DNA from 3 places in the Pseudoduganella sp. R-32 genome. Region 2 is predicted to be linked to each of the others. Evidence: riboswitches for the same ligand, from Rfam matches in the RefSeq annotation. Region 2 holds a riboswitch; each other region holds the start of a gene.

Region 1 (7,396 bases), 1.9 Mb from region 2:
GGCCGTATCCGGCTTGCACCAAATTTCCCCTTTAAGTATAAGGTTTTCCCAATATGTAACTTTCAAAAAAGACGCAACCCGAGCGTCACCGAAGCTTTCGTTTGGGGTTTGATACAGATCAAAAAGGCATTTACCTTAGGTCAACACTAGTACAATTCAGGCTTGAACAAATTGCACAGGAGTGCCTGCAGAATGAGTAGTTTTGACGCAACCAATAAGCGCCTGAAAAATATTCATACTCGCATCCCGGAATTCCCGGAAGACCTGGTACGCCTGCTGCGCATGACCTATCACGTCCAGAAACGCATGAAGGACCTGGCGAATTCGGTGTTGCGCAAGTATGACCTGGTCGATGCCAGCTACATGGTGCTGGCGGTGCTGTATGGGTCGGAGAATGAAACTTCGACGGCGTCCAACCTGGGCGAAGCCTGCATGGAAAAGCCGGCCAACCTGACCAGGGTCTGCAACGACCTGGAAGCGCAAGGCCTGATCACCCGCGGCAACCGCCCGGGCGACCGCCGCTGCGTGATGATTACCCTCACCGATGCCGGCCGCAACCTGATCGAGCAGGTGATGCCGGAAGTATGGTCGCGCACCACCCGCGCTTACGACGGCTACAACGGCGACGATATCCGCGTGCAGGAACAGCTCTTCAAGCGCCAACTCGCCAACCTCGACGTCACAGCCTGATTAAAAAAATGGGGTACGTCCCCATTTTTTTTATTTCTGGGGCTTGGTGTGCTTCATTGCGTAGACCAGGTGCTGCCACCAGTGCTCGCGTGACTGCACGCTCAGCATGCACTGGCGGTCGATCTCTTCCTTGAAGACGCGGTCGCGGCATTGCATATTGGCCAGCGCATTGCGCTGGTTTTCGGCATTCACCACGGCCACCACGAGCCAGAACACCAGCCCGGACAACAGGACCACCAGCGTCCAGGCAAAATGGTTGACCCAGGTGCGCTGCACCAGGCCGGCCTCATCAGGGGCCGACTCCCGGAACGCACGCATCACGCCTTCTTCACGTTGATCCATGTCTTACTTCTTGGTCGCTGCAGCCTTGGCTACCAGGTAGTCCGCAACTGCCAGGGCGGCTGCCTGGGACTGGTCTTCCGGCTGGCCTGGACGACCGGCCATTGATGGGGAAGTCACGTAACGGCCATCGATCACCAGGGTTGGCGCACTGTCCACCTTGTACTGGGCGATGATGGTCTCCATGCGCTTCATTTTAGACTCGACGCTGAAGGATTTGTAGACGCTTTCGTACTTGGCCTTGTCGACGCCGGCGCTTACCACCACGGCGGTCACGTCGTCCTCGCGCATCAGGCGCTTGTGCTCTTTGTGGATGGCGTCAAACAGCTTCTGGCTGGCTGGTTCCAGCGTGCCCATGGTTTCCAGGGTGACGTAGGCGCGTGCCAGCACGTCTTTTTCACCGCGGGCAAAGTGGATGCGGCGGAAGTGGATCTTGTCGGCGTTCTGCTTGACCCAGGCCGACATGCGCGGTTCGAGCGCATTGCAGTGCGGGCAAGTGAACATGAAGAACTCGACCACCTCGACCTTTTTACCCTGGGCTTCGGTGCGCACCGGGGTGTCGAGAACCGTATAGTCAACGCCTTGTTTCGGCTCGGCGGCATAGGCGCCGGCAGCGGTGAACATCAGGGCGGCAGAAGCAAGCAGCAGTCGCAGCAAACGCATGGTCATCCTTACAGGTAAATGGTAAACGCCGCGAGATTACCATTTTTTGCGCGCCGTGATCAGCCCCGTGGGCCAAAAAGGCGCCAACGGGGCATTTTTAAGCCTGTTTTAAGCGCTTAAAAGTCGTAGCGTGCCGATACTTTCAGTTGACGGCCACTGTTCGGGTAGATGCCTGCGCGGCAGCTGAAGGCTTGGCTGAAATGCTCCTTGTCGAACATGTTCAGCGCGGTCACAGCCAGTTCCCATTGGCCGAACTTGCGCGCGTAGCGGCCATCGACCACGGTGTACGCCGGCATGCGGGCGTCGCAGCTGTTGTCGAAATCGCTGCCGTAGCGCTGTTTGCCGACGCGCTGCACGCCGATGTCGGCGCTCTGGCCGTCGGACGGCAGCCAGGCCAGGCGCACGGTCAGGATGTTCTTCGGCACCAGCGCCAGTTCGCGGCCGGCGTTCGGACCGGAGCGGAACTCGGCATCCACCTGCTGGAAGTGGCCCTGCACCTGCCATTCCGGCGCGAAGCGGTAGCTGCCATCGAGCTCGAAGCCCTTGCGCTGGGTTGGCGCCAGGTTGGTGTTGGCGCCGAACATGCCTGCGGTCGGGTCGTAATAGATCTCGTTGTCCAGGTTGTGGCGGAAAATGCGCGCGTCAAGCTTGGCGGCGCCCTGCGCATAACCAAGGCCGATTTCAGCATCGTGCGAAGTCTGGGTTTCCAGCGGCTTGTTGGCCTGCGGAGTGAAGCCGTTCTCGTCGGAGTTGGCGACGCGGTAGCTCTGGCCAATCTTGGCCCACGCTGTCAGGCCCGGCGCGGCAAGCATGCTGCCCTGCACTTCCCAGGCGTTGTTGGCTTGCTTCACGCTGTAGGTGGCGGTGGTGAATGGCACTGGATCGATCGAATCCTTGTCGAACAGTTCGCGGCGCACGCCGGCGGCCAGGCGGAATTGCTGCGGGCCGGAGAACTTCATTTCGTCGCGCAGGTAGAAAGCCTTGCTGCGCTGGCTGGCGTCGGCGGCGGAGAAGGACGCGGTGGTGACGCGGTTCCAGCGGCCGAAGTCAAAGCCGGCGACCAGTTCATTCAGCATGCCGTCGAACTGGCCAAGGTGGCGCACGCGCGGCGAGAACTGGGTCTGCTTCGTGTCGTAGGCGGAGCTGGAAACGCCCCATGGACTGAAGTAAGTGGCTTCCGCTTCCTTCTTGCGATGCGACAGCTCCGCAGCCAGGTCGAAGGCGCCTACCTTGTGCTCCCAGGCGGCGGTATATCGGTCGCTATCGAGCTTGCCGAAATCGTTCGGGGTCAGGGTCTGGCGCGGATTGGCGTTGAATTGCGCTTCCGTCAGGCTGCCGGCGAAGCGCTGGTCCTGTCGCGCGATGTCGGCACGCAGCGAGAAGCTGCCCACGCCGGTGCTGAATTTCACGCCGCCGTCAAGGCGCGACTGCTTGAATTCATTGTTGTCGCGGTAGTTGTCGGAGCGCTGGTGGCCGGCCGACGCGTCGAAGGCAAAGCCGTCGAAGCCCTGTGCCACGCTGGCGCGCACCTCGCCGCTGTCAAACTGGCCCAGCTCAGTGAACATATTGCCGCTGCGCTCGCCGGCTTGCGGGCGCTTGGTGGTGATCTGGATCACGCCGCCGGTGGCGCCTTCGCCATACAGCACGCTGGCGCCGCCGCGCATGATGTCGATGCGCTCCACCATGTCGATCGGAATGGTGGACAGGGTTGCGCTGGACAGCTCGTTTTCGTTCAGGCGCACGCCATCCAGCACAATCACCACGTTCTGGTCGCTGTTGGTGCCGAAGCCGCGCAGGTCGAGGCCGAAGTCGGGGCTGCCGGTCAGGCTCTGGCGGCCGTACACGCCGCCGATCTTGCGGATCGCCTGGTTGACGTCGGACACGCCGGCGCGGCGGATGTCGGCCGCGGTGATGGTGGTGGCGCCGATCGGCAGCAGCGACGGATCGCTGGCGAAGCGGGAACCGGAAACGACAACGGTGTTCGATTGGGCTTGGGCCGCTGCGGCAAAGCACAGGGCAACCGCTGCGGCAACGGCGCAGCGCGAAGTGATGAAGGTCATGGCAAATCAGTAGAAAGAGTATCCGCCTGCGTCCCCGCAGCCGGAATCCACAGAAGACGAACCCTGCGCGGGCGCGCTTCCACCTCCCTGGCCGGTATCCGGGCTGGCAAGACTGACCGGGCCACCTTCCTGCAGCAGCAGTGGCTAATTGGCGCGGCCTGCCGTCTCAATGACGGCGCTTGCGTACCGTTGCGGGGGCAGCACATTGCGTTTCCCGTTTAACTGCCTCCATGAACAGGAGGCGGGCACCAAGGCGCCGCCATTATACGCCGGTTAAAGTTGGCATAAAAGTTTGGCAATCGGCCGCCACCCGGGCTATATTTTGGTGTTGCAAAAAACCTAATGGAGTCTTATGCGCATCACTCACCTTTTGGCCGCGGCCGCCCTGTTGGGCGGGGTCGCGGTCCAGGCCAGCCTGTGGGCCGGTGGCGCGACGTCCGCCACCGTGCCGGAAGCCGGTAGCGGCATCGCACTGGCGCCAGCCAAGGCGGCCGCCGTCATGCAGCCCAGCGCTCCCGGCGCCTGGGGCGGCATCCGCACCGGCCAGGAGGCCACGTTGTCCGACCGCGTGGTGGACTACCAGATCGAAGCCAGCCTGGACCCGGTCAAGCACACCATCGACGGCAAGCAGCGCCTGACCTGGCGCAACCGCAGCGCCGAACCGGTGCGCAGCGTCTACCTGCACCTGTACCTGAATGCCTTCCAGAACGGCTACAGCACCTTCCACACCGAGGAGCGCAAAACCGGCAGCGGCATTCGCAACAGCGCCCTGAGCAAAGATGGAGAATGGGGCTACACGGAATTGCGCAGCGTGCAGCAAGGCGGCGCCAAGGTGCCGTGGACTTTCGTGCATCCCGACGGCGGCCCGGCGGCCGACCAGACCGTGGTGCGCCTTGACCTGCCGCAGGCTGTCGCAGCGGGCGCCAGCACCACGCTCGATATCGCCTTTTTCGACCAGCTTCCGCGCGTGATGGCGCGCAGCGGCTACTTCGACAGCTTCCACCTGGTGGCGCAATGGTTCCCCAAGATCGCCGTGCTGGAACTGCCGGGCGAACGGGGCGCCACCGCGGTGCGCTGGAACGCGCATGAATACCACGCGGAATCCGAGTATTACGCGGACTTTGGCAGCTATGACGTCAAGCTCACCGTCCCCAGGGAATATACCGTGGGAGCCACCGGCGAACTGCAGGGCGCCCCGCAGGAAAAGGACGGCAAGCTGACCCACCATTTCGTGCAGGGCGACGTGCACGATTTCGCGTGGACCGCCGACAAGCGCACTGCGGCACCGCTGACCGGCACCTGGACCGGGCCCGGCAGCCCGCAAGTGAAGATCACCGTGCTTTATCCGCCGGAATTCGCATCCAACGCGGCGCCTGCCTTGCAGGCCACCAAGGATTCGCTGGACTACTTCTCGAAGACCCTCGGCCCCTATCCGTACAAAACCGTGACTGTGGTCATTCCTCCGCATAACGCCAGCGAAGCGGGCGGCATGGAGTACCCCACCTTCTTCACTGTCGACAACTTTGCCGGCCTGAAGCCGGGCACGTTCGCATCGGCGGCGCTGGATTTCGTCACCATTCACGAATTCGGCCATGGCTACTTCTACGGCATCCTCGCCAGCAACGAGTTCGAAGAGCCGATGCTGGACGAAGGCCTGAACGAGTACTGGAACCAGCGCATGCTGCGCGATACGGGCCGCAAGGCCTACCTCACGACGCCGTTCCTGCGCGCGATCGGATTTGCGCCCACCATCAAGGGCTTCGAGTTCGAACGCCAGGGCACGCCGCGTGACGAGCCCTCCGATCCGCTGGGCCAGAATGCCTATACCCGCCTGCAAGGCATTGGCCCGGTGTATTCGCGCACCACCCTGGTCATGCACGACCTGGAAGCGCAGCTGGGCAAGGAAACCATGGAGCGCGCCTTCAAGGAGTATTACCGCCGCTGGAAATTCCGCCACCCAAGCGTGGCTGATTTCCGTGAGACGCTGGCAGAAGTCAGCGGCCAGCGCCAGCTGGTGGAAACCGTCTTCGCGCAGCAGGTCTACGCCACCACTCGCGTGGATGACCGCATTTCCTCCTTCAGCAGCGAAGAGGTGCTGCCACTGCCGGGCCGGCAAATGAAGGGCGGCAAGCTTGCCGACTTGAGCGAAGAGCAGGTCGACCAGCACGTCGAACAACTGCGCGATGCATGGGAAAAGGCCAACCCGGAAGCCAAGCCGGGCACTGGCCCGTTCCCCTACCTGACACGGGTCACCGTGCGCCGGCGCGGCGCCGATGTCTCGCAAACACTGGTGGTCACCTTCGCCGATGGCAGCAAGGAGACCGTGTTCTGGGGCGGCGAACAGCGCTGGCATACCTACGAGTGGACCAAGCCCGTGAAAGCGGTATCCGCCCAGCTCGACCCTGAGGGCAAACACCTGCTCGACGTCAGCAAGCTCGATGACAGCCGCACCCTGAAGAAGGACGGCAGCGCCTCGCGCCGCTGGACCTTCGACCTGGCCGCCATCATCCAGACCCTGCTCTCTTTCATCGCCACTGTATGAAGCTGACAACCAACCTCAAACATGCCGCCCGCGCCGCCCTGCAATGGCGCCTGATGCTGATCTGGCTGATCGCCATGCTGCTGCCGACAGCCCTGCTGGCCCTGCCCATCTGGAATAGCCTGGCGCCGCTGCTGGACAACTCGGTGCACGCCCCCGAACTGGCGCGCGCGCTCGACGGCCTCGCTTTCACCGACATATCCGCCGAACTGCGGCGCAACGCCGTTTCGCTGCAAGCCGGCGGCATCGCTGCCTTGGTCCTGACCCTGCTTCTGTCGCCGTTCCTGACCGGCGCCATCGTCACTGCCGGCCGTGCGCAGCAAACCGCCACCCTGCGCGAACTGTGCGCAGGCGGGGTCGCCGAATACCCGCGCATGTTCCGCATGCTGCTGTGGGCGATCGTGCCGCTGGGCGTGGCGTTTGCACTGGGCGGTGCGCTGGCGGAAGCTGCCGAGAACTATGCCGGCAAGGCAGTACTGGAAGCCGATGCGGCACGCTGGCAGCTGGCAGCCACGGTCGTCACAGCCCTGCTGGTGGCGCTGGCCAACCTGACGCTCGATGCCGGGCGCGCCCAATTGGCGATCGACCGCCGCCGCACGTCTGCCGTCAAGGCCTGGTGGTGGGGCGTCAAGCTTCTCTTGCGCCGGCCCGCGGCCATGCTGGGCGCCTACACGGCGCTGACTGCGGGCGGCCTGCTGCTGGCGGCCGTGCTGGCAGTGGCACGGCTGAATGTGGCCGGCAGCAATGCCGCGCTATTGGTAGCTGCGTTCGTGCTGGCACAGCTGATCGCCCTGGCGATGGCGTGGATGCGCGCCGCCCGCCTGTTTGCGCTGATGTCGCTGTCTGCAACGAATCGCTGACCAGAGTATATTGGTGGGCATGACTACCTTGCCCACCTTCTTCCTGTCCCACGGCGGCGGCCCATGGCCCTGGATGCGTGACCAGTTCGGCAACGCTTACGACCAACTCGATGCATCGCTGCGCGACTTGCCGCGCCAGGCCGGCGGCAAGCCGAAGGCCTTGCTGGTCGTCACCGCCCATTGGGAGGGACGCGACTTCCTCGTTTCATCGTCGGCCAGGCCGCCGATGATCTACGACTACGGCG
Region 2 (7,396 bases):
CTGACGATGCCCGTGGTGCCCAGGATGCTGATGCCGCCCAGGATGCCCAGGCGCGCGTTGGTGGTCTTCTTGGCCATCACCTGTCCATCCGGCACGCTGATGGTGACTTCGATGCCATGCTCCTGCAGCAGGGCGGGTGCGGCTTCGCGCAGGTTATCGGCGATGTTACGACGCGGTACGGGGTTGATCGCCGGACCGCCTACCTCCAGCCCGAGGCCGGGCATGGTTGCCGTTCCAACGCCGTCGCCGGCCACGTACAGCACGTCGCCGGCGCGGCCGGGCAGCAGGCGCAGGTCGACCGTCAAGTGGGCGCCGTCGGTGCAATCGGGGTCGTCGCCTGCAAATTTGACCACCATGGCGTGTGCGGACTGCGCGCTGCAGCCGCCGTCGTGCACGGCAAAGCGCACCCGGCTACCATTCGGCAGCAGGCTTTCGATTTCCTCCGGCACCTGGCCCGTCGCCAGCCCAAGCACCGCTGCGCGCGCCGCTGCGGCAGCACAGGCACCGGTCGTGAAACCGGTGCGCGTACCGCGTTCGGCCGCTGCCTTTTCCTTCATGCCTGCCCTGCCTTCTGCTTTGCCTCGGCCAGGGCCAGCAGGGCATGGAGGGCTGCGACCACCAGCGTCGAGCCTCCCTTGCGGCCGCGGATGACGATCCACGGCACCTCGGCCACTTCCGCCATCAAGTCCTTGGATTCGGCGGCGGAGACAAAGCCAACCGGCATGCCAACCACCAGCGCAGGGCGCACGCCTTCTTCGCGAATCAGGCGCACCAGCTCGATCAGCGCGGTCGGCGCATTGCCGATGCCAACGATGGCGCCCTCCAGCAGGCCAAGCCGGTGCGCCTTGCGCATGGCTTGTACGGCGCGCGTTGTGTCTTCGACTTTGGCGGTTTCGATAACGTCGGCATCGCTGATGAACTGGTGCGTCTTCATGCCGAAGTGGGCGAGGCGCGGTTGCGACAGGCCGGAGCAGATCATTTCAACGTCGGCAACGACAGGCGTCGAGCCGGCCAGCATGGCGGCGATGCCGGCCCGCACTGCTGCCGGATGGAAGTCGGTCAGGCCGTTGAAGTCGAAGTCCGCGTTGGCGTGGATCATGCGCCGTACGATTGGCCATTGCGATTCGGTATAGGTATGTGATCCGACTTCAGCGTCGATGATGGCGAAGCTGTCATGCTCGATCACCTGGCCAGCGCGGGTCAGTTGTTCGGTGACGGTGTTGATGGTGCTCATGCTGGCTGCGCCTCTGCGTGATCGTGTGTGTGCGCATGGGAGTGGCCGTGGCCATGGTCATGTGCGATCTCGCGGTAGGTACAGCCGTCGCAAGGCAGGCGGCTATCCGGCACGCCAGCGCGCAAGTCTTCCACGCGCTGGTCCATCAGCTCGAAAATCTCGGCCTCGAAGCCGAAATGCTCGGTGCAGGCGAAGCGCACTTGCGGATACTGGCCGCGCAGGTGTTCAACCTGGCGGTGGATGCGCTGCATCAGCGTGCCGGTGTAAAGGTAGTATGGCAGCACCACGACCTGGCGCACGCCCAGCGTGAACTGGCGCTGCACGACTTTTTCCAGGCGCGGCCAGGTGATGCCGGTGAAGGCCAGGTCCACCAGCTCGTGGTCGCCCTCTTCCATCAGCCAGCGCGCCATCTTGGCCATTTCGCCGTTGGCGCCGCGGTCGGAAGAGCCGCGGCCCAGCAGTACGACGCCGGTGGTGGTCGGATCGGGCATGTCGAGCGTCGCCATGGCCTTGCGCAGGCGGCGCTTGAGGATGGCCAGTACCGGGTCGCAGGCGGTCAGGTGCGGCGCCAGCAGGAATTCCGTTTGCGGACGGGCGATGCGCGCACCCTCGATGGCCTCTGGGATCTCCATCTTGACATGGCCGGCTGCATTCAAGATCAGCGGCACTACCAGCACGCGGCGCGAACTTGCGGCAACCTCCAGCAGGCTGGCATTCAGCTCGGGGGGAGCGAACTCGATAAAGCACAATTCGATGCGCCAGCCCGGCCGGCGTGCGCGCCACATGTCCACGAATTCACGGATTTCCTGGTTGCCCGACTCCTCGCGGGAGCCATGGCCGACGACGAGGATGGTATCGCTCGCTGCTGCAATCGCTGGCATCATGATGGATTGGTTCATGCGCTGGCCTTTCTGAAACGGTGGGTAAAAGTTGGGTCGTACAATTTGGAGCGCACCAGGGTTTCCCAGTGCAGGGCGCCCAGCGTGGGGCTGGCCACGATCATGGCCTGGCTGGCTACGCCGGCTTCCCGGCAGCGCTGCTTGATGTCGGCCAGCGTCCCGCGCAGGATCTTCTCTTCGCCGGGCCAACTGGCTTTGTGCACGACCAGCATGGGCGAGTCCTCCGGCCAGCCCGCCGCACGCAGGGCACCCTCGACCTTGTACATCAGGGTGATCGACAGGAAGATGCACAGCGTGGTGCGGTGCGCAGCCAGGCTGGCCAGGTCTTCGCCCTCCGGCATTGGGGTGCGGCCTTCGACGCGGGTGAAAATCACGCTTTGCGTCACCTCGGGCAAGGTCATGGATTCTCCGGCGGCTGCCATCGAAGCCATGGCCGACGAAACGCCGGGCACCACGGCCCATTCAATGCCTTCCGCAACCAGCGGACGCGCCATTTCAATCAGGGCGCCGTACAGGCCGGGATCGCCGGTCTGCAGCCTTACTACGGTGCTGTGGGCCCGAGTTTGCTCGATCAGCCAAGCCGTCATCTCTTCCAGCGTCATGTCTTTCGAATCGCGGATGACGCAGCCAGGCGGCGCGTAGAGCGTTGCGGCGCGGTCCACCAGCGAGCCGGCAAACAGCACGGCGCCAGCTTGTGCCAGCAGCTTTTGTCCCTTGACGGTGATCAGTTCGGGGTCGCCGGGACCGGCGCCGACAAACCAGACTTTGCCAGCTGTCATATCAGTATTTCTCCTTGGTGTTCGTCGACAGGCTGCGCGCGCAGTGCGGTCAGCACGGCCTCCACGCTTCGCGGTGCGGCGCCGGCGGGAAGCAAGCCGCGTTTGGCCAGCTCGGCATGTAATGCCAATGCCTGGGGCAAGCGTTGGCCGGCTGCGCGTAGCGCCTCCTGGCGCGAGGCCAGCTCCTGGGCGGGAACCGATGCAATGCAGCGGCCAGCAGCCATCATGTGGATGTCGTCGGCCCAGCGATAGGCAAAGTCGACGTCGTGGGTGGATAGGACGATCGTCACGCCGCGCGCGGCGAGGCGGTCCAGCAATGTCTCGAGTTCCATCTGCATCGGCGAGTCCAGGCCCGCCATCGGTTCGTCCAGCAGCAGGACTTCGGGCTGCATGGCCAGCACGCCGGCAATGCAGACGCGCTTCTTCTGGCCGAAGCTCAGGTGGTGCACGGGACGGCGCGCAAAGCCGGCCAGGCCTACGGCATCGAGCGCATCCGCGGCGCGAGTGCGTACCGTGGCGTCGTCGAGGCCGAGGTTCAGCGGCCCAAACGCCACATCCTCCTCGACCAGTGCCGAGATTAGCTGGCGGTCAGGATTCTGGAACACAAGGCCGACCCGGCTGCGCAACGAGGCCAGCCCACTGCGGCTGTAGTCGTACTCGTTGCCGTGCCAGCGCAAGCGGCCCACGGTGGGGCGCAGCAAAGCGTTCAGGTGCAGCAGGAGCGTGGTCTTGCCGGCGCCGTTCGCGCCGAGCAGCGCGTGACGGCGTCCGCGGCCAAGCGACAACGTGCAGCCGCGCAGGCCTGGGCTGCCGTCGGCAAACGCGTGCTCCACTGCTTCGAGTTCGATCAAAGGCGTCATAGCCTGTCACGCAGGGAAAATGCCAGCAGCAGCACGCTCGCCAGCAAGGATAGGGCAAGCTGGCGTCGCGCATGCGGGAAGGAAGCCGGCAAGTGGCGCAGGCTGCCCTCGAAGGCGCGCGCATCGGCCGCCATTTGCAGTGCCGACGCGCGCTGCCATACCTGTAGTGCCATCTGGCCCGTCAGCAACCCTATCGACCGCCAGTGTTGGCGCCAGCCGCCATGTCCCAGGCGCGCAGCTTGCGCGGTACTGCCTTCGTCCCATGCCTGGCGCAGCACGAACAGCATGCGGTAGCACAGCGCCATCAGGTCCAGCAGCAGTTCGGGTACGCGCAGGCGGCGCAGCAACATCAACAGGTCCGGCATCGGCGTGGTCAGCACCAGCCCGAGTACGGCGGCCAGCGCGGCGATCGAGCGCAGGGCAATGTACCCGACTGCCGGCGAGAGCCCAGGCGCCCACCGCCAGCCGCCCCCGCCGTCAGGCGTGACCAGCATTGTCAGGCAGGACAGCAAAAGGAAGCCGACCGGCGCTACCGCTACGGCAAAGTAGGTCCGGATCGGCACGCGCGCCCCGGCCAGCGTGGCGAGCATGGAGAGCAGCGCGAGCACGGCCAGCGTGTCAAGGCTGCGGGCGAGCCAGGCGGCAGCGATGCCGGCCAGCGCGAACAGGCCCTTCGCGCCTGGAGCGACGGCCTGCCAGCGCGAGGCGTAGGCTGCGGCGTCAATCCGCATGGGAATCCTGCTCCGGCACCGAATCCCCCTGTGCGCAACGTTGTTCGCGCTCGCGCGCCATCGATGTGCCGAGCCAGAAACCGATCACGCCCGCGCCGATCGCAGCTTGCAGCGCGAACAGCAGCGACGCGATCTCTCCGCTCGGCGGTTCGAACAGCGGTGCAAACCAGGGTTTGTAGTGTGGTGCGATGATGCCAATCGCCTGTTGCGCACGCGAATCCGCTCCGCTGAATGCTGCTGGCGCCGCGCCGCCCGGCTCCGCCGGCGGCATGTCTGCAAACCACAGCGGCAAAACGGTCAACAGGATGATGGCCGCCCAGATCAAGCCAGTACGCGCCTTCATGCCGACTTCTCCTTCACATGCGCCATCACCGGCAGCAGGCGCAGCTCGTGCGCATTGAAGCGCGCCATCGCATTCACCACCAGTACGGTCAGCAAGCCTTCGCTGATGGCGATCGGCAGTTGTGTCAACGCGAAGATACCGGCGAACTTGGCGAACGAAGCGCTGATACCACCGATCTGATCAGGAAAGGCCCAGGCCAGCTGTGCAGAAGTGGTCAGGTAAGTTGCCAGGTCGCCGATACAGGCGGCCGCGAACACCGCGACCGCGCGCGATAGCCCGAGGGCCGCCGTGGAGCGGAATACGCCATAGGAAACGAAGGGCCCGACGATCGCCATGGAGAACACGTTCGCGCCCAGCGTGGTCAAGCCGCCGTGGGCCAGCAGCAAGGCCTGGAACAGCAGCACGACAAAGCCGACCGGCACCATCGCCGCAGGACCGAACAGCAGCGCGCCAAGCCCGACGCCGGTCGGATGCGAACAGCTTCCCGTCACGGACGGCAGCTTCAGCGCAGACAGGATGAAAGCGAAGGCCGAAGCAACGCCAAGCAACATGCGCCGCTCGGGGTGCGCCTGCAAGCCGCGCGCCATGCTGCGCAGGCCCCAGGCCAGGAAAGGAGCGGATACGGCTGCCCAGCCAAGCGCATGCGCGGGCGGCAGGAAACCTTCCATGATGTGCATTCGAAACCTCCCGTCGAATGGTCTATGGGAGCACCTTCATGGGAGAATCGGGAGACGGTCGACAGGGGGCAGGCGGGCAAGACGCAGGAAGCCGGTCGACAGCGGCTTCCCTTCACCCCGGAGAACAGTGCTGGCAGTATCGGGCCGGTATTCTGGCTCGCCTTCATCCTCGTCCGGGCCTTCCCGCGCGTTGCGCAGTGGCGTATTTCCGGATTCGTCAGGCTTACAGCAGCGGGGGCTGCACCGGAGTGGCCGCACATGGCAGCGTCACCGGTTTCCCGTTTAACGCGCATCCAGGACAGGACGCGCGCACCCAATTGCCGAATAGTACATTAAAGGTCTCTTGCGTGGCAAACGCCTGTGATCTCGGTCAGGAAGGCTGCCATTGCCTGTACGCGCAGGCTCGCTTTCAGGTCGCGGTGATAGACCAGCCACAGGTCGCGCGATACTGGCGTGGCCAGTCGCCCCATTCGCTGGAGCGCCGGCTCTGCATCACCGATGAAACATGGCAGCATGGCGGCGCCCACGCCGGAGCGGGCGGCGGCGATCTGCGTGGGCAGGCTGTTGCACGCCAGGACTGGCGGTTTGCCGTCGAATGCAGTGCGCAGTGCGGCTGCCATCGGCAGGCCATCCCAGGCGCCGTCCCAGCTTATGTAGTCACCGCTGTCATGCGAAACAGCGGCTGCGCGGTAAAGGGCGAAATCGACCTTGCCGATACGCCTTGCGATGTAGTCGCCTGCTCCATCGTCCGGAGCGGCCATGCGCAGCGCCAGGTCGGCTTCGCGCCGCGACAGCTTGACCGCAGCCATGGCGATATCGAGCTCCACCCTTAGCGCCGGATGCAGCGTTCGCAATGCCGCCAGCCTGGGCGCGACCAGGAATTGCGCCAGCATTTCAGTAGTCGCCAGCCGCACCACGCCGGACACTGCGCGCTGCGCATCGCCCGGCGCAGCAGCGGCAGCCATGGCCTGCTCCACCTGCCCGGCGTGCGCCAGCAGTTCACTGCCGTCATCGGTCAGCGCATAGCCGCTTTGCTGGCGCAAGAACAGCTTTCGGCCAGTGCGGCGCTCCAGCGCGTCAACGTGGCGCGAGACCGTGGATGCGCTGGTGCCCAGTACCGCAGCAGCGCCGCTAAGGCCGCCGCTTCGTGCAACCGCGAGAAAGAACTTCAGCTCATTCCAGTCGAAGGCAAGGTTTTTCATTTTCGGAAAACTGTTTTCTGAACTCACAAAACTACGTCCAATTCTGGAAACCTATACTAACCTTAATCTCAACTCCCGGAGCCAAGCCATGACTGTCCTGTATGGAGAATCCGCCGGCATCGCCGTCATTGCATTGAATCGCCCCGATGCGCTGAATGCGCTCGACCTGCCGACCTTGCAGCGACTGGAAGAAATGCTGGACATGGCGGCCGCCAGTTCCGCAGCCGGCGCCGTGATACTTACCGGCACCGGCTCCAAAGCCTTCTCCGCCGGCGCCGACATCAAGTACCTGAGCCAGGCTACCCCGCTGGAAGTACGCGAATTCGCAAGGCTTGCGGTCCACATCACGCACCGCATCGAGAATCTTGGCAAGGTCGTGGTGGCGGCCCTGAACGGACACGCCTTGGGCGGCGGGCTGGAACTTGCCGAAGCATGCATGATCCGCATCGCAGCCAGCCATGCAAAACTCGGTCATCCTGAAGTGCGCATCGGCGCTGTTGCTGGCTTTGGCGGCACTACCCGCCTTGCGCGCCTGGTGGGGAAAGGCCGCGCAGCGGAAATGCTGCTGCGCGGCCGCATCATCGATGCTGAAGAAGCCCTGCGAATCGGCCTTGTGCAGCAGGTGGCCAGTCCCGACGCGGTGATGGATGCAGCGCGCGCCATCCTGTACG
Region 3 (7,396 bases), 460 kb from region 2:
TGCCCGGCTGCGCTGCGATGCCGGCCTTGAACGCGTGCTTGACCACGGTCATTTCAGTGACGGTATCCGCGACGTCGATCAGTTCCTGCGGCGCGGCGCGGCCGGTAACCACCGCATGCTGCATCTCCGGACGATCCAGCAGGTCGGCAATCACGTCGTGCACGTCCAGGTAGCGGTACTTCAGGGCGATGTTCAGTTCATCCAGCACCACCATGCCGTAGGATGGATCGCGCAGGAAGGCGCGCGCCTGCTGCCAGGCCTGCTGCGCCTTTTCAATATCGCGCTCGCGGTTCTGCGTTTCCCAGGTATAGCCTTCGCCCATGGCGTGGAAGCTGCACTCTTCAGGGAAACGGCGCAGGAACTGTTCTTCGCCGGTCGACATGGCGCCCTTGATGAACTGCACCACGCCCACTTTCATGCCGTGCCCCATGGCACGCATCGCCATGCCGAAGCCGCTCGAGCTCTTGCCCTTGCCATTGCCGGTGTTGACGATCAGGACGCCGATGTTCTTGTCGGCTGCCGCGATCTTGGCGTCGATAATGGCCTTCTTGCGCGCCATGCGGTCGCGGTGGCGGTCGTTGATATCGCTCATTGGGGGCTCCCGGGAATGAAGATGGTGCGTTCGCCGTGGCGGACGGTTTCGATTGGATGGTCGAGGTATTCGCTGAGGACAGCGGGCTGCATCACTTCCTCGACCGGGCCCGCCAGCCAGCGCCCGTCGCCCATCAGCAGCAGTGCGTGGGAAGAGACGCTGTGCGCCAGCGTCAGGTCATGGCCAACCATCACCACGGTCTTGCGCTGCTCCCGGCAAAGCCTGGACAGCAGCGACATCACGCTGACCTGGTGCGCAAGGTCCAGCGCGTTGGCCGGTTCGTCGAGCAGCAGCAGCGGCGTATCCTGCGCCAGCATGGCGGCGATGGCCACGCGCTGGCGCTCACCGCCGGACAGCGTGCGCACGTCGCGTGCCGCCAGGTGGTCGACTTCCATTGCGGCCAGGGCGGCAATGGCGGCCTGGTGGTCGTCGCTGTTTTCCCAATACCGGTTGTCGTGGTAGGGATGGCGCGCCGACAGCACGGTTTCGATCACGGAGTACGAGAAGGCATCGCTGCGGGCCTGCGCCAGGAAGGCGCGCTTGAGCGCCAGTTCCTGCAGCGGCCATTCGCCAAGTGCGCGGCGGTCGATACTGACATGGCCGGCTTCCGGCTGGCGCAGTCCGGCCAGGGTGCGCAGCAAGGTGCTCTTGCCGGCGCCGTTGCGGCCGATCACGCTCCAGCATTCGCCGTCGCCGACCTGCCAGTCCAGCCTGTCGACCAGGGTGCGCTTGCCCATGGCAAGGCGTAGTTGATGGGTGCCGATCATCTTATTTCCTCAGCCGGTGCAGTTGGTACAGGAAGACCGGCGTGCCCACCAGCGCAGTGACCACGCCCGCAGGCAGTTGCTGCGGCGCGATGATGGTACGCGCCACAGTATCGGCCAGCACCAGGTAGGCGCCGCCGACCAGCGCGGCGCTTGGCACCAGCAGGCGATGGTCGGGGCCGAAGGCGAACCGGCAAGCGTGCGGCACGATCAGGCCGACGAAGCCGATGCTGCCCGCCGTTGTTACAGCACTGGCGGTCAGCAGGCCGGAACAGAAGAACAGGCCCTTGCGCAGCGCGCTCACGCGGATGCCCAGGGTGGCTGCCGCTTCCGCATGCAGCGCCATCACGTTCAGCGAACGTGCAGCGCGCAGGGCGAACGCCATCCCGCCGGCCAGCACAATCCACGGCAGCCAGCGGATCGGGGAACCGGACAGGTCGCCGATCAGCCAGAAAACCATGGTGCGCAGGCGGCTTTCCGGCGCAATCGACAGCATCAGGGTGACCAGGGCGATGCAGCCCGAAGACAGGATCACCCCGGTCAATAGCAGCAGGGCAGTGCCGCCTTCCGCGGCGGTGCCGCCGCGCAGGTCGCGCCGCGCCAGGAAGTACAGCATCATCGATACCACGACCGCGCCGGCGAAGGAGGCGGCATCCACCATCCACGCCGCGCACATGAACAGCAATGCCGCCAGTGCGCCAACCGATGCGCCGGACGAAATGCCCAGCACATAAGGGTCGGCCAGCGGATTGCGCAGCAAGGCCTGCATCATCACGCCGGCCAGCGACAAGGAAGCGCCGGTGACAAACGCCGTCGCCGCGCGTTCGGCGCGCAGGCCCAGCAAGTGGCCAGGCAATGAGGTCGGTTGCCCGCTGATGAACTCCCGCAGCGCGCCAGGCATGTCGGCCAGCGGGATGCTGACCGAACCGATCATGCCGGCGGCAACCAGGCTGGCCAGCGATAACAGCACCAGCAGGATGATGACGGTGACGGCGCGCATGCGCAGGTTGGCGGAAAGTGGATGCATAGCGGGCAGCTTATCTCATTTATTTGTAGCTGAAGCGCAGGCCGGCATACACGGTGGAACCGGCGGTGGCGTAATTGCGCGCCAGTTCATAGTGTTTGCCGGCCACGTTGTTCCAGCGCAGGGTGGCAGTCCAGGAACGGTCGAATTCCCAGGCCGCATACAGGTTCAGCAAGCCGTAGCCGCCCAGGCGGTTGCGGTTGGCCGTATCGTCGAAACGGTAGCCGGAAAGCTGCCACTCGGCGCCGGTACTCAGGCTGCCCGCAGTATATTCCAGCGCTAGGTTGCCGTGGCGCTTGGCGCGGCGCACCAGCAGCTTGCCGCTGATGTCGTCCTGCGGGTTCTGCAGGTCGGCGCTCGCGGACAGCGTGAAATTGCTGCCCAGCTGCTGGCGTGCCGACAGGGAGATGCCTTCCAGCGTGGCCTGGTTGACGTTGTAGGCGCAGCCAAGGCGGAAGCCGGGCAGCGGACAAGGGGCGATGTTCACCAGCAGGTCGGTCAGCTTGTTGCGGTATGCCACGGCGCCCAGCGCTGTGCCGCCCTGTTCGAAGTGGACGCCTATTTCGCGGTTGCGGCCTTCTTCCGGGCGATTGGCCGGCAGGCCGTAGCCGGGGTAGTACAGCTCATTGAACGTCGGCGCGCGGAAGCTGGTGCCGTAGCTGGCGTTGACGCGCAGGCCCGGCGTGATGCGGTAGCCGTAGCCCAGCGAGCCGGTACTCTTCGAACCATACTGCGAGCTGTCGTCGTTGCGGGCGGCGGCGGCCAGCAGGTGGTCGCCGCGCTTCATGTTGTAGCTGGCGGCCCAGGAAGTGGTGCTGCGCTCACGCACCAGGGCGGCGGTGTTGGATTCGATTTCTTCCTTGCGGTGTTCGGCCAGCAGCTGCAGGCTGTCGGTGCCCAGCGCGATATCGTTCTGCCAACTGAACTGGGTCTGCTTGGTATCGATCTGGCTGGCGGTGGCGGCAAAGCTGCCGGACTTGTCGCGCGATTGCGCGGCTTGCGTCGTCATCTGCCAGGCGTCGCTCAGGCGGTTGCGCGAGTAAAGCGCGGCGGTGTCGAGCTTCTGCGTGCTCCAGGCGCGCACCTTGGTGCCGCTATCGTAATCCGCTTCCTGGTCGCTATGCAGGAACTGCACGCCCAGCTCGTGGCCGGGCGCGACCTGCCAGGCCAGTTGGCCGTTGGCGTGCTTGCGGTCGTAGCCGTCGTCATCGCTGTTGTAGCTGGAGCTGGCCGGCAGCGTGGCGGAGAAGCCGCCGGAGCGTTCCTTGCCCGCGCTGAGGGCATAGTTGAAGGCGCCGGCGCTGCCGGCAATGCCTGCGGTGCCGGATCGGGTGCCGTAAGTGCCTGCCAATACGCCGGCATCGATCGCCGGGCTGCCCTGGCCATTCTTCGTGAAGATCTGCACCACGCCGCCGATGGCATCGGCGCCGTACAGGGTGCTCAACGGGCCGTACACGACTTCGATATGGTCGACGGCGGACAGCGGAATGGCATTCCAGGCGGCCGCGCCGCTGCTGGCGGAGCCGATGCGTACGCCGTCGATCAGGACGATGACCTGGTTGCCGTTGGAGCCGCGCAGGAACACGCTGGCATTGGTGCCCGGTCCGCCGTTGCGGCTCACTTCGATGCCGCGCTGGCGCTGCAGCAGTTCGGTGATGGAGCCGGCGCCGCTGCGCGCGATTTCCTCTGGGCCGATGCTGAGCGTGTCGCTGATGATGTCGCGTGCTGCTTGCGGCGTGCGGGTGGCGGTGATCAGCACGGAATTCAGTACGGCAGCCTGGGTTTGTGCTTCGACGGCAGGTGCGGCAACGGCCAGTGCCAGCGACGCGATGGCCGCTTGCCGGGTAAGGGGAAAGGACATGACAACTTTCGTAACGAGCCGCCGGCCCACGTCCCCGTAAGCCGGCATGAACAGGAACGGGCGCAGGGCGCGTTCCCACCTGGTCTGGCCGGTATCCGGGCTGGCAAGTCTGGCGGCCTGGCCTTCCCATGCTTGCGCACAGTGGCCGGGAGGTCGCTGCCGCACATTGAAGGCGGCACTTGCTTACCGTTGCGGGGGCAGCACACGTTGGCTGTCAGGGACAGCGCCGTGTTTCCCGTTTAACTGCATTCGAGAATTCGATTGCGGGCACCAAAACCCCGCCATTATACGGACTTGGCTGGCCAGGACAAGCGAAGGATCCCGCAATACTTGATGTGGTTTGGCCTGGCGGCCGCCTGCTGCAAGGGCTCACCGGCGGCGATGGCCGCCATCAGGCGCATGGTGCCGGCGTGGCAGACGACAATGGCGTCGTGCTGCAACTCATCGAGGAAGGACTGCACGCGGCGCGCCACCTCGCGCACGGTTTCTCCGCCGCCAGGGCGGTAATCGAGCAGGTCGGCGGCCCAGGCATCGACCTCGGCGCGCGCGACGTCGGGCCAGCTGCACAGCTCCCAGGCGCCGAAATCCATTTCCACCAGGCGCGGGTCGGACGTGAAGGCGCCCAGCAGGGAGGCCAGGGCCGTGCAGCGCCGCAGGGGGCTGGAGTACAGGCGGTAGCCGCGGGTGAGGGCGCTGGCCAGTTGCGGCGCCAGGGCGGCGTGGCCGGCGGCCAGGGCGTCCGCTGCTGCCGGAATGTCGCTGCTGCCGTAGCACAGGCCGGGCGCGACATCGGGCTGCGGATGGCGGACGAGGATCAGTTCCACATGCAGGCCAGTGCCGCGACGTAGAACACGGCTTCGGTCAATTGCTGGACAGCGCCAAGGCAGTCGCCAGTATAGCCGCCCAGGCGTTGCCGGAACTTGCGCGCCAGCCAGAGCGTCGCCAGCAGCATGCCGGCCAGGCCGGCGCCCAATGCAGCCGGCGGCAGCCAGCCCACGACCAGCGCGCCCGCCGCGGGCAGCGCGGCCGTCAGCGTCGCGATGGCGAACTCGCCGCCGCGCATTTCCTGCGCCAGCGGCTTGGCCTTGCCCTCCGCGCGCGCATACTCCATGCGCCAGATCAGCGAACAGGCCATGAGGCGCGACAGCGGATGGGCCGCCAGCAGGGCACCAAGCACCGCCAGCTTCGGCATGCTGGCCAGCGCCGCCACCTTGGTTGCCAGCATCAGGCCGATGCCGATGGCTCCATACGCGCCGATGCGCGAATCCTTCATGATCTCCAGCACGCGCTCGCGCGTGTGACCGCCGCCCAGGCCATCGCAGCTATCGGCAAAACCGTCCTCGTGGAAGGCTCCGGTGGCATAGATGCCGGCGGCCGTGGAAAGCAGCACGGCAAGCAGCGGCGGCAGCACCAGCGCCGCCGCCGCGTACACTCCGCCCGCAATCGCCGCCACCACCAGTCCCACGGCAGGGAAGTAGCGCGAGGCATGGTGCAGCCAGGCCGGCTCGAAACCGACCCAGCGAGGAATAGGCAGGCGCGTGAAGAATTGCAGTGCGATGAAGAACAGGCGCAACTGCTGCATGGGCGCTTACTCGGACTTCTCGCTGACCTGGGCCGACTCGAAAGTCGCCATCTGGTTCAGGAAGTTGACGGCGGCATGCAGCAGCGGCACGGCCAGCGCGGCGCCTGTGCCTTCGCCCAGGCGCAAACCGAGGTTCAGCAGCGGGCGGCCGCCAAGGAAGTCCAGCATGCGCTTGTGGCCATTCTCGTCGGAGCAATGCGAGAACACGCAGTAATCCAGCACCGCCGGCTGCACGCGCGACGCGACCAGCAGGGCGCTGGTGACGATAAAGCCGTCAACCAGCAGCACCATGCGCCGTTCGGCTGCCTTCAGCATGGCGCCGACCATCATCGCAATTTCCAGGCCGCCGAAAGCAGCCAGCGCCTGCAGCCCGCCCTGCGCATCGGCGTGCAGGGCCATGGCGGCTTCGATCACGTGCTGCTTGTGCAGCACGCCTTCCGGCGCCAGGCCGGTGCCGGCACCAACGCAATCGGCGACCGGAGTGCCGGTCAGGCGATGCATCAGCGCGGCGGCGGAGGTGGTATTGCCGATCCCCATTTCGCCGAAGCCCAGCACATTGCCCGGCAGCTCGGCCACCAGGTCCATGCCGCACTCGATCGCCTCCATGCACTGCTGCACCGACATGGCCGGCTGTTGCGCAAAATTGGCGGTACCTGGGGCGATCTTGCGGTTAACCAGGCCTTCGCGCGTCCCGAAATCATGCTTGACGCCCGCATCCACCACTTTCAGCGCGCAGCCGTTCTGGCGCGCGAAGACATTGATGGCGGCGCCGCCGGCAAGGAAGTTCTCCACCATCTGCCAGGTCACATCCTGCGGGAAGGCGGAAATCCCTTCCGCCACCACCCCATGGTCGCCCGCGAACACCAGGATGGCAGGCTCGCGCAGCTGCGGGCTGGTGGTCTGCTGGATCATGCCGACCTTGTGTGCCAGCGCCTCCAGCGCTCCCAGGCTGCCCAGTGGCTTGGTCTTGTTGTTGATGGCGCTATCCAGCCGGGCCGCGAGCGCTTCGTCTTTGAGTGGGGTGATGTGTGGGATGGTCATCGCGGAATTATAATGCCCGTATGCGCATACTTATCATTGAAGACAATAAGGATATTGTCGCCAACCTGTACGGCTTCCTTGAGCCCAAGGGCTACGTACTGGATACGGCAGCCAATGGCTACGGTGGGCTGGCGCTGGCAACCGAGCATGAATACGACGCCGTGGTGCTGGACGTGATGTTGCCCGGCCTGAACGGCATGGAGCTGTGTCGCAAGCTGCGCGGCGAGCTTGGAAAGGCCACGCCGGTGTTGATGCTGACCGCGCGCGACACGCTGGAAGACAAGGTCGCAGGCTTCGAGAGCGGCGCCGACGACTACCTGGTCAAGCCTTTTTCACTGGTGGAGCTGGAAATCCGGCTGCGCGCCCTGGTGCGGCGCGCCCGCGGCGTGCAGGCAGCGGCGCCGGTGCTGCAGTTCGGCGACCTGACTTTCGATACTGTCAATTACGAGGTGCGCCGCGCCGGACGCCCGTTGGGGCTGACCCGCACCGGCTATACCATCCTCAAAAGCCTGATGAAGGAAGCACCGCGCGT

Evidence for each region. Region 2 has a riboswitch for cobalamin ahead of ACN9MU_RS01685 (energy-coupling factor ABC transporter permease). Riboswitches for the same ligand answer to the same signal wherever they lie in the genome.
Region 1: another riboswitch for cobalamin. It lies ahead of ACN9MU_RS10635 (TonB-dependent receptor); the one in region 2 lies ahead of ACN9MU_RS01685 (energy-coupling factor ABC transporter permease).
Region 3: another riboswitch for cobalamin. It lies ahead of ACN9MU_RS31085 (TonB-dependent receptor domain-containing protein); the one in region 2 lies ahead of ACN9MU_RS01685 (energy-coupling factor ABC transporter permease).

Annotation. Positions count from the first base shown of each region.
Region 1 is NZ_CP183987.1:2,317,835-2,325,230, reverse strand. Features, by position in the region: gene ACN9MU_RS10650 (transcriptional regulator, SarA/Rot family) at 193-690, shown strand; gene ACN9MU_RS10645 (hypothetical protein) at 721-1,032, opposite strand; gene ACN9MU_RS10640 (thiol:disulfide interchange protein DsbA/DsbL) at 1,036-1,692, opposite strand; gene ACN9MU_RS10635 (TonB-dependent receptor) at 1,809-3,752, opposite strand; cobalamin riboswitch at 3,825-4,020, opposite strand; gene ACN9MU_RS10630 (M1 family metallopeptidase) at 4,105-6,294, shown strand; gene ACN9MU_RS10625 (hypothetical protein) at 6,291-7,151, shown strand; gene ACN9MU_RS10620 (DODA-type extradiol aromatic ring-opening family dioxygenase) at 7,171-7,396, shown strand, end outside.
Region 2 is NZ_CP183987.1:368,374-375,769, reverse strand. Features, by position in the region: gene ACN9MU_RS01720 (cobalt-precorrin-5B (C(1))-methyltransferase) at 1-557, opposite strand, end outside; gene ACN9MU_RS01715 (precorrin-8X methylmutase) at 554-1,234, opposite strand; gene ACN9MU_RS01710 (sirohydrochlorin chelatase) at 1,231-2,133, opposite strand; gene cobM (precorrin-4 C(11)-methyltransferase) at 2,130-2,912, opposite strand; gene ACN9MU_RS01700 (energy-coupling factor ABC transporter ATP-binding protein) at 2,909-3,772, opposite strand; gene cbiQ (cobalt ECF transporter T component CbiQ) at 3,769-4,503, opposite strand; gene ACN9MU_RS01690 (energy-coupling factor ABC transporter substrate-binding protein) at 4,493-4,846, opposite strand; gene ACN9MU_RS01685 (energy-coupling factor ABC transporter permease) at 4,843-5,523, opposite strand; cobalamin riboswitch at 5,649-5,853, opposite strand; gene ACN9MU_RS01680 (LysR family transcriptional regulator) at 5,856-6,725, opposite strand; gene ACN9MU_RS01675 (enoyl-CoA hydratase-related protein) at 6,814-7,396, shown strand, end outside.
Region 3 is NZ_CP183987.1:6,780,552-6,787,947, reverse strand. Features, by position in the region: gene cobO (cob(I)yrinic acid a,c-diamide adenosyltransferase) at 1-592, opposite strand, end outside; gene ACN9MU_RS31095 (ABC transporter ATP-binding protein) at 589-1,359, opposite strand; gene ACN9MU_RS31090 (FecCD family ABC transporter permease) at 1,361-2,383, opposite strand; gene ACN9MU_RS31085 (TonB-dependent receptor domain-containing protein) at 2,403-4,241, opposite strand; cobalamin riboswitch at 4,311-4,531, opposite strand; gene ACN9MU_RS31080 (histidine phosphatase family protein) at 4,526-5,065, opposite strand; gene ACN9MU_RS31075 (adenosylcobinamide-GDP ribazoletransferase) at 5,056-5,823, opposite strand; gene cobT (nicotinate-nucleotide--dimethylbenzimidazole phosphoribosyltransferase) at 5,830-6,864, opposite strand; gene ACN9MU_RS31065 (response regulator transcription factor) at 6,885-7,396, shown strand, end outside.